DNA from 4 places in the Paenarthrobacter sp. NPDC092416 genome. Region 3 is predicted to be linked to each of the others. Evidence: riboswitches for the same ligand, from Rfam matches in the RefSeq annotation. Region 3 holds a riboswitch; each other region holds the start of a gene.
The links. A riboswitch is a leader RNA that binds a small molecule or an ion and turns the genes downstream of it on or off. The one in region 3 is predicted to bind cyclic di-AMP.
Positions count from the first base shown of each region.

Region 1: another riboswitch for cyclic di-AMP. It lies ahead of ACIQC5_RS09030 (NlpC/P60 family protein); the one in region 3 lies ahead of ACIQC5_RS17760 (hypothetical protein).
Region 2: another riboswitch for cyclic di-AMP. It lies ahead of ACIQC5_RS19725 (M23 family metallopeptidase); the one in region 3 lies ahead of ACIQC5_RS17760 (hypothetical protein).
Region 4: another riboswitch for cyclic di-AMP. It lies ahead of ACIQC5_RS04395 (M23 family metallopeptidase); the one in region 3 lies ahead of ACIQC5_RS17760 (hypothetical protein).

Region 1 covers NZ_JBIVQG010000003.1:269,886-272,078, forward strand. Annotated here, with positions in the region: gene ACIQC5_RS09025 (FAD-binding protein) at 1-315, shown strand, start outside; gene ACIQC5_RS09030 (NlpC/P60 family protein) at 501-1,256, opposite strand; cyclic di-AMP (ydaO/yuaA leader) riboswitch at 1,260-1,453, opposite strand; gene ACIQC5_RS09035 (copper resistance protein CopC) at 1,603-2,193, opposite strand, start outside.
Region 2 covers NZ_JBIVQG010000013.1:20,529-22,721, forward strand. Annotated here, with positions in the region: gene ACIQC5_RS19720 (cytochrome c oxidase assembly protein) at 1-282, shown strand, start outside; gene ACIQC5_RS19725 (M23 family metallopeptidase) at 307-1,101, opposite strand; cyclic di-AMP (ydaO/yuaA leader) riboswitch at 1,107-1,270, opposite strand; gene ACIQC5_RS19730 (TlpA family protein disulfide reductase) at 1,380-2,033, shown strand; gene ACIQC5_RS19735 (DsbA family protein) at 2,096-2,193, shown strand, end outside.
Region 3 covers NZ_JBIVQG010000010.1:111,571-113,763, reverse strand. Annotated here, with positions in the region: gene ACIQC5_RS17765 (ATP-dependent DNA ligase) at 1-952, opposite strand, end outside; cyclic di-AMP (ydaO/yuaA leader) riboswitch at 1,184-1,332, shown strand; gene ACIQC5_RS17760 (hypothetical protein) at 1,338-2,193, shown strand, end outside.
Region 4 covers NZ_JBIVQG010000002.1:27,946-30,138, reverse strand. Annotated here, with positions in the region: gene ACIQC5_RS04395 (M23 family metallopeptidase) at 41-871, opposite strand; cyclic di-AMP (ydaO/yuaA leader) riboswitch at 876-1,117, opposite strand; gene ACIQC5_RS04390 (metal-dependent transcriptional regulator) at 1,321-2,016, opposite strand.

The DNA of each region.
Region 1 (2,193 bases), on a different contig from region 3:
GGAGTGATGCCCGGGCTCCCCGTGGCAGGCTCCCGGCAGTGGGCCGTCCACACGGCCACGGGCGTCCTCTTGGCCGACCACATCGTGGTGACGCGCTGCGCCCAAAGCCAGTTGCGCCGGATGCTCGCCGAACTTGGCATTTCGATAGGCCAGAATCTTGCGGCAGCCATGCGCGCCGTCGGGATGCACCTGGTGGGTGTCGGGGAACTCATTACCCCCACACCGAAGGAAGTTCTCCGGCAGGCAAAGGCGGTCGGGCAGGCTATTTCCACCAGGGTGGCGCTCCCGGCAGGCCCGGGGATCGCGATCGCTTAGCGTTTCAACTGCCGCGAATCGCATAGTTTTTTCCAGCGCCACAGTCAGCCGATTTTAAGCGCAAAGGCCGGTGCCCTCGACGACATAAGTCCTCGAAGGCACCGGCCTTCAGTTAAAACTTGGCATAGCCAATGCACGGTGGAGCCAGTGTGCATGGTCGAGCCAATGCGCGGTGAAGCTACAGCTTATGCGCCTGCACGTACGTACGTGATGGGGCCAGTGGCGGTGAGCCAGCTGATGGGGTGGATACCCGTCTGGTTCCCGTTGATGCCACCGCTGATGGCCTGGCCGTTGCCGATGTAGATGGCTACGTGGCCGGACTGGACGATCATGTCACCGGGCTGGGGGTCGCTGACAACCTTGCCGTAGTTCATGAACTGCATGGGACCGAGGTCGCCAACCGGGATACCGGCCGAGCCGAGGGCCCTTTCGACCATGGCGGTGCAGTCCTGGAAGATGCCGATCTGGGCGTATGCCGAGGCGACCATGGCTGCGTTGATGCCGCCGACAGCCGGAGCTGCAGCAGGAGCCGTGGCGGCCGGAGCGGGTGCTGCAGCCTGAACGGTAGCAGTTGCGGCAGCCGTCTTGGCAACGGGAGCCGCTGCGACGGGAGCCGGCTTCTCGATGACCGGAGCCGCTACGGAAGCAACTGCGGGACGCTCGAAGTTGACGGTGGCAGTGGATGCTGCGGTGACAACCTGGTTGGGGGTTTCCGCAACGGTCTCGGCAACGGTTGCGGGGCTGGAGTCGCGCTGAACCGGGGTTTCAGCAGCGTGTGCAGCAATGGAACCGGTCAGGACGAGGCCCGAAGCTGCAGCGATCACAGCGGCCTGGCGACCTGCGCCGGAGGCGTTGCTGGCAACAGCCTTGGAGATGGAGATGAACGGATTAGGACGTACGCTGTCCGCCTTACGACGGCCGCGAAGAATGCGTGAAGACATGAAGTAGCCTCTCCCGATGCCTGCGAGGTTAGCTGTCGGATTCGGATGGGAGTCACCCGGCCACTATCACCACCGCTGTCAGCGGAAAGCTTCGTGGCTTCACCCCAAGACACGCTCGAAAGCGGTCCAAAATGGGTTCCCTGTCTCTGCCGTAGGTTTGTCTGCGAACGGATTCCGGACTGCGGCAGAGCTAGGCAATCAGGCCGGAAGTGCCCGGTTCATGGAACAGGCACAGATACAACGGTACGTGATGATCACTTCAAAGTCACATTTGAGTAACGAGAAGTTAAGATTGGGCGTGTCTTGGTGATCATTCTGAGACCTTCACGAGTAGGCCCGCAGGCCGCTATTCGGCGGGGTTTTCACCTTCTGAATCGCCGGTTGCCGCGAGTTTCTTACGGGCAGTGACACCGAGGAAGATCAGCAGGCCCAAGGCGACCACTGCGAAGCCGACGATGCTCCACGGGAACGGCTGTGAAGCGTCCGTTGCCGGTTCGTTATTTCCCGTCCCCGGCGCCGCTGTGCCCGCCGTCGGGACGCTCGCCGACGACGCCGAAGCAGACGGTGACGCAGCCCCCGAGCCGGTGCCCGCCGTCGTGCTTCCTGCAGTGGCGGTGAACGTAAAGGTGCCTTCGATGGGGTGCGAGTCGGAGCTGACCACGCGCCACACAACAGTGAATTCGCCCGCCGGAGCGCCTGGGCGGAGCTTCTGCGTCACCACGTTGTCCACGATCTCGACGGCGCCGTCCGCCCAGTTTTCGCCGCCAGCCGTAACAGTGACGCCCGAGCCGATAGCCAGCGGGCGGTTGCTGAACGTAATCGATACCGACGCCGGTACTTCCGCCACTGTGGCACCGTTCGCCGGAGCCGTGGACTCGGCGACGTCGTGGGCAGACGCCGGAGCGGCAGCAAACAGCACCGCGGTTGCGAAGGTGAG
Region 2 (2,193 bases), on a different contig from region 3:
ATGCGCATCAGCCCTCAGATCCTGGACGGCGCGACATTGCCCCTTACCGGCCACCCATCCTGGCTCCCGGACCCGTTCCGGGACCAACAACTCGCCGGGGACCTGCTGTGGTTCCTCGCCGAGATCGTGGACCTGCCACTGATCATCCTCATGTTTGTCAGGTTCTCCCGCAGCGACCGCAGGGAGGCCCGCTCCTTTGATGAGCTCAGCGACGACGAGCTCGACGTGCTGAACCGGAAGCATCTGCAAGGCCCCCGCGGCCCGGGAACCCACGATGCGTGAGCACCTGCGCGGCAGAGGTCCGTCTCAGATGAAGCTGGCAGGATCCACGGTCTTGTCATTGACCATGACCTCAAAGTGCAGGTGGCAGCCGGTTGAGTTACCCGTCGTTCCCACACCCGCGATCTGGGCGCCCGATGCAACGGCCTGTCCCATGGCAACACCGATGCTGGCCAAATGGTTGTACGTGGTTTTCAAACCATTGCCGTGGTCGATGACAATTCTGTTCCCGCCTCCGTACTGGCTCCAACCGGCTTCCACGACGGTTCCGGCGCCAGCTGCGAACACCGGCGTGCTGCAGGCCCCCGTCAGGTCAATCCCCGTATGCCATTCCCCGGTCGACCCGGTGAGGGGGTTGACTCTGAGGCCGAACGGTGAACTGACGTTGATTGAAGCCATGGGTGCCTTCAACGCTGTCGATGCCTCCGCCGGAGCGGAAGGGACCTGTACTGCTGCCTTGGCCTTCTGGGGCGCGACAGCTGCCACAGGCGGCGCAACAGTGGCTGGCGGTGCGGCCTTTGATCCCACCACCGGCCGGTCAAAGGTGAGGGAAGCGCCGGCTTCGGCATTGATCACCGGCTGCGCGGACACGGTAGCTGGTACTGCGGGTGAAAGGGCCTGGTCGGTTCCGACGCGCCCGGGATCAGCCTGGGCGGCTGATAGGACACTCATGGCAATCAGGCCGGTGACAGCGGCGGCAGCACCGAACCGATGGCCGCGGTCCTGCAGAGGGGAGGGAAGAAACGCCGTTTCACGACGGCGCTTGACGGGTGCTGAACTGGGCGTGGCGCGGCGACGGCCGTGCTGGGGCTGGGAAGGCAAGGTGGGGGTCCTCTCGGCGCCGACGAAGTTAGCTGTCGGATTCGGACGAGTGGACTGTCCGGCCAGCCCCGCTCCCGGATGGGTAGCTGCAGGGCCGGCTTCACCCCAAGGTGCTCATGCACCGTTGTTGGGTCCTCCGCCCCCGTCTGGAACTGGATGCTCATTGGGCCGCCGACGGGGTTTGGCGAGACGGCCAACCCATACCCCGGACGGGTATGGACGAAACCCAGCCTAACCAAAACACCAAGAAGTTACAATTTCGTTATCTAAGGATCGCAATGTCTAAGTTCGTAGGACGACTACTTTCAGCCGGCGGCGCCGGTACACAGAAGCCGGGTATCACGCGTCGGCGTTTCATCACCGCATCGTCTTTGACCGGGCTGGGAGCGCTGGTTCTCACAGGATGTGGAGCCAGGGACACCCTTTCTGAACAGGCCAAGGCGGGCGACAACAAAAACTACATCGCAGGGGACGGGTCTGTCACCGAATATGTGGATGCCGAGCGGAAGGCCCCCGTGGTCCTGAAAGGCAAGCTCTACGACGGCACGGCAATCACCTCCAGTGATTGGCAGGGCAAAATCATCGTGCTGAACTTCTGGTATGCCGCCTGCGCCCCCTGCCGGCTCGAAGCCCCGAGGCTCGAAGCCATCGCGGAACAGTTCAAAGGCCAAGGTGTCCAGTTCTATGGTGTCAACGTCCGCGATGAAGAACCGGCAGCGGCCGCCTTTGAACGAACCTTTGGTGTCACCTACCCCAGCATGCAGGACAAAGACGGGGGCATCCTCCTGGCCATGACCCAATACGTCCCCCCGCAGGCAGTTCCTTCCACTCTCGTGATCGACAAGAAAGGACGAGTCGCGGCACGCATCCTGGGACTGGCGGACCAAAGCATCCTCAGATCCCTTGTCGCCGCGGCGGTGGCCGAGACATAGCGTCTCGCCGAGCACAATCGCATCCCCAACCTAAGAAAACACCACCGGATCGAGCCCGCCCCATGACAAGAAAACAACAGCCGCAGCGGACCCCGCATCCGCTTGCAGACACTGCCAGGAAGACAAGGGTCTTCGTCTGGGTCTTGCTGTCCGTCCTCAT
Region 3 (2,193 bases):
TGAACCTGTCGCCTTCCATATAGTCGTAGGCGACCTCGATGACGAGCTCTGGACGCAGCGGTACAAAGGAGAAATCTTTGCCGCCGCTCCACCTGCTCTGCGCCCCCGGCATTCGGGACCCGGCAGTTGTCGCTTCTGACTGGTTGGCCCACTGACCCCAGGGATGTTCGCTGAGCTCGATGTGGTACGGCTCCAGTTCGGCCACGAGACTCTCCCTGCGGGCCATTGGGAAAGACGCCACCACCCCCACATGCTGCAGTCGACCGCCATCGTCATAAAGACCGAGCAGCATCGAGCCCACAACCTGGGCAGTCTTGTGCCACCGGAATCCCGACACCACGCAATCCGCCGTGCGCTCGTGCTTGGTCTTGAACATCACGCGCTTATTGGGCTGATACGTCCCGTCCAAGGGTTTGGACAGCACGCCATCCAGCCCGGCGCCCTCCAGTTGCACGAACCACTCCTGCGCCTTATCAAGATCCGCTACTGCGGGCGTCACATATACGGGCGGCTCCGCCTTGGCGAGGGCACGCTCCAAGGTGGCACGGCGCTCCGAAAACGGCCTGTCCATGAGGTTCTGATCTCCCAAGGCAAGGAGGTCGAAGGCGATCATGGAGGACGGCGTTTTCTCCGCAAGCATTCGGACACGGCTGTCGGCGGGATGAATGCGCTGCTGAAGCCCTTCGAAGTCCAGCCTGTTGTCCGCGATCAGGACAATTTCGCCGTCGATCACGCATTTGTCCGGCAGGTTCCTCCGGAGCGCCTCCACGAGTTCAGGGAAGTAACGGGTCATCGGCTTCTCGTTGCGGCTACCCAGGATGATCTCGTCACCGTCCTTGAAGACGATGGTCCTGAAGCCGTCCCACTTGGGCTCATGGTGACCAACATCAGGGATTGAGGGAACAGACTTGGCGAGCATGGGCGAGATCGGCGGCATCACTGGCAGGTCCATACGACAATGTCTACCTGCCGGTGCACGCCGAAGCTAGTCTTGGCGTTGGATATCTTGGCCAGAGTCCCAGATCCCGCACGAACCCCGTAGCCTAGGTCCTCAGCGCCACACGCTCCGACAGGCCTCCCGCCCGTTACGTAAACGTGACTTTGACGGCGGCCTCCTGTAACGTCGAAGAGCGACCCAACCCCAACTGGGCCGTTTCCGGGATGACGCCGAGCTCTGCCGCATCCCGGAGTTCCGCCAGACCCGCGGCAGAGACGGGGGACCCAGAGTTCCCGGGCCTGCATCTCCACAGGCCCTCGGGGTGAAGCCGCCATGTGCGGCCGGACGGCCTCGTCCGAACCCGACAGCTAACCTCGAAGGCGTTGAGAGGCAAACCACCATGTCCGCATCCATGGATCAGCCGCGCCGCGCCCAAGTGGCCAGCGAGCGCACCAAGCCAACCGGACGCCGCCGCGCCGAATTCAGCGCAGCCGTCACCTCCACATCTACTCCGGACACACCTGCTCCGGAACAGACAAGTACGACGCCGGAACCCGCCACTGAGGCCACGCCCACCATCGCGGCCCCCACCACGCGCGCGGCCGCACGCGCCGCCGAACGTGAGCGCATCGCACGGGCGGTGATTGACCCCGAGCCCAGCGCACCAGCCGAACCCGCGACGGCGGCCATCCCCATCGTCAAGGCCGCCGAAGAGCAGACGCCGACTCCGCAGCCGGTCACTACGGAAATTCCCGCTGTGGCTCCTGCTGCTGAGGAGGACCGCGTTTCCGAACCCGCGACGACCGCGATCCCAGTGATGGCACCTGCGGCAGAGCCGGCCACGGCGGCCATCCCGACGGTCTCGGCACCTGCCACACCGTCTCCGGCCCGGGCCACTTCACCCGCGCAGGTTGCTGCGGCCGCGACTGCCGCCGCCGCACTCGCGAGCCGGGAGTCCGATGAGCCGAATGCGCCGGAGCAGCCCCAGGCAGCCGAGATGCCTACTCGGAGGGCAGCTGCACAAGTGACCTCGCAATCAGCCACCTCGCAATCAGCGGCCACCAAGGCCGGCTTTGGCGCGGCGTCCTTTGCTGCTTCGCCGTTCAGCCGGGAGCCCTTGGCCGTTCTGAAGAAAGCCGCAACCGTTCGCGCCGTAAGCCAGCGGATGGCAGTTGTCGCCGGAGCCCTGGGCCTGGTTCTGACTGCCGGTTCGCTCGGCCAAGCCCTGGAATTGCCGTTCTTCGGCCAGGAAACAC
Region 4 (2,193 bases), on a different contig from region 3:
GGGTGTGTCCTCGATGCGATAGTCAACCATCAGCTGACTGTTAGAGCCAGCCCATGGGGTCTACAACTTCGCCGTTGACCTGGACCTCGAAGTGCAGATGGCACCCCGTGGAAGCGCCTGTGGTGCCGCTGAGGGCTACAGTGTCTCCGCGGTTGACCGTTTGGCCAACCTTGACTGTGAAGGACGACAGGTGGTTATACGTGGTTTCCAGGCCATTGCCATGGTCCACCACTACGCGATTGCCTCCGCCGTAGGCGTGCCAGCCCGCGAAGGTGACCTTGCCGGCCGCAGCGGCGTGCACGGCAGTGCCGCACTGGGCAACGAAATCCTGGCCGCGGTGGAAGTCGCCGGTTCCGCCAGTCAGGGGGCTGACGCGGTAGCCGAAGGGCGATGCCGTGACCAGCGTGTCCAGAGGGCTACCAAGGGTGCCAAGGGAGGACGCGCGCTGGATGCTGCCTGCGGACTGGGCGCTCAGCAGCTGCTTGAGCTTGCCGTCCGGGTCTGCCTTGGTAGCGACCGCTGCACGGCTGAAGTCAATCTTGGCGCTTGCTTCTGCGGAAACCTCGGGCTGGCTGCCTCCGGCGACCGACAAGGCCGACGTCGTCTGGCCGGATTCCGACGTGGCCATGACCGGGCTTGTGGCCGGCAGACCGACAGTCAGGGCAAGTCCGGTGGCGGCAAGCGCAACACCGGCTTTCTGCCCGACGCCACTGGCTGCGGCGAAGTCGGCTACCTGGCGCATCGGGCTCTTACGGCGGCGCACCTCACGGTGGGTGTCGCGCGGCCGGGTTTCCGTTACTACGCGGGCTGGCCGCAGCTCAGCAGCGGGGCCGGACGCGCGGCGGCGGCCCCTGACGTTCTGCGATGTCAAACTCTGTTCCTCTCTGGAAAGCCTGCGAAGTTAGCTGTCGGATTCGGGTCAGAGAGTTCAAAGACCCGGTCCGCACGAAGCGCTCACGGCACACAGGTATCCCCGAAAGGAACTGCGATAGTGGGCACTTCTGCTGCGGACTTCACCCCAAGGCTGCTTCTTTAGACAGCCGCTTGTGGTTCCCCCGCCTCTGCCAGTGGTGGATAACACACCCGATCCGCTGGCAGAGCTCGGCTCCAGATCAGGTAACGCTTTGGTATCGGCGTTAGTAGATAACTATAGGCGATTAAGCCCCGCAGTAATAAATTCGTTATCTTCCAAAACAACCGTGTTGGCGAAGGCCCTTATCACTCTTTGGTCAAAACCGCAGGTCACACGCCCGCAAAAGGGCACAGTGAGATGGACCACGTACCCGCCGGGCAGCGTGTTCCGCAGGGACGAAAGGGTGGTCAGCTGACCGTAACGAAGACGTGCGCGGCTACCTCGGGAGGCAGCTCAAGGGCACCCTCGATGCCGGGTACGCGAACGGAGATGTACTCCCCCACTCGCTCAAGGGACACCGGTGCGCCTGGACGGATTCCGCCCTCATCCAGCTGGGTCAGCAGTTCAGGCTCCACCTGGATGGGCTCCGCGAGACGACTGACCATGACCTTGGAATCCGCAGCATAGTTGTCCATGGCGTCGATGAGGTTGACCACACCGCGCGAGAATGGCTGGCTGGGGCTGCCGCCGAGGGCTTCCAGTCCGGGAATCGGGTTGCCGTATGGCGATTCGGTGGGGTGTTCCAGCAGCTCGTAAAGCCTGCGCTCAACGCGCTCACTCATCACGTGTTCCCAGCGGCAGGCTTCGTCGTGCACGTAGGCCCAGTCCAGGCCGATGACGTCGGCGAGCAGTCGCTCGGCGAGGCGGTGCTTACGCATGACCTCGGTTGCCCGCTTGCGGCCGGACTCGGTGAGTTCGAGGTGACGGTCATTGGAGACCACCACCAGGCCATCGCGCTCCATGCGGCCGATGGTCTGGGAAACCGTGGGGCCGGAGTGGCGGAGACGCTCCGCGATACGTGCGCGAAGAGCCACGATGTTCTCTTCTTCCAACTCCAAAATGGTCCGAAGATACATCTCAGTGGTATCGATCAGATCCGTCATCCAGCTCAGCTCTCCTCGAACGCAGTTCTTGCGTAATCTCCACCGTACAACGTCCCGGTCAAGGCCAAACGGCTTGGAGCCGCAACCTCTGGAACGCCAACCCCAAGCCTAGCTTATTTGGAATTACTCCGGATAATTTTCATTACCGGAGCGGCCTCGGCGTTCCACGTGGCGGAC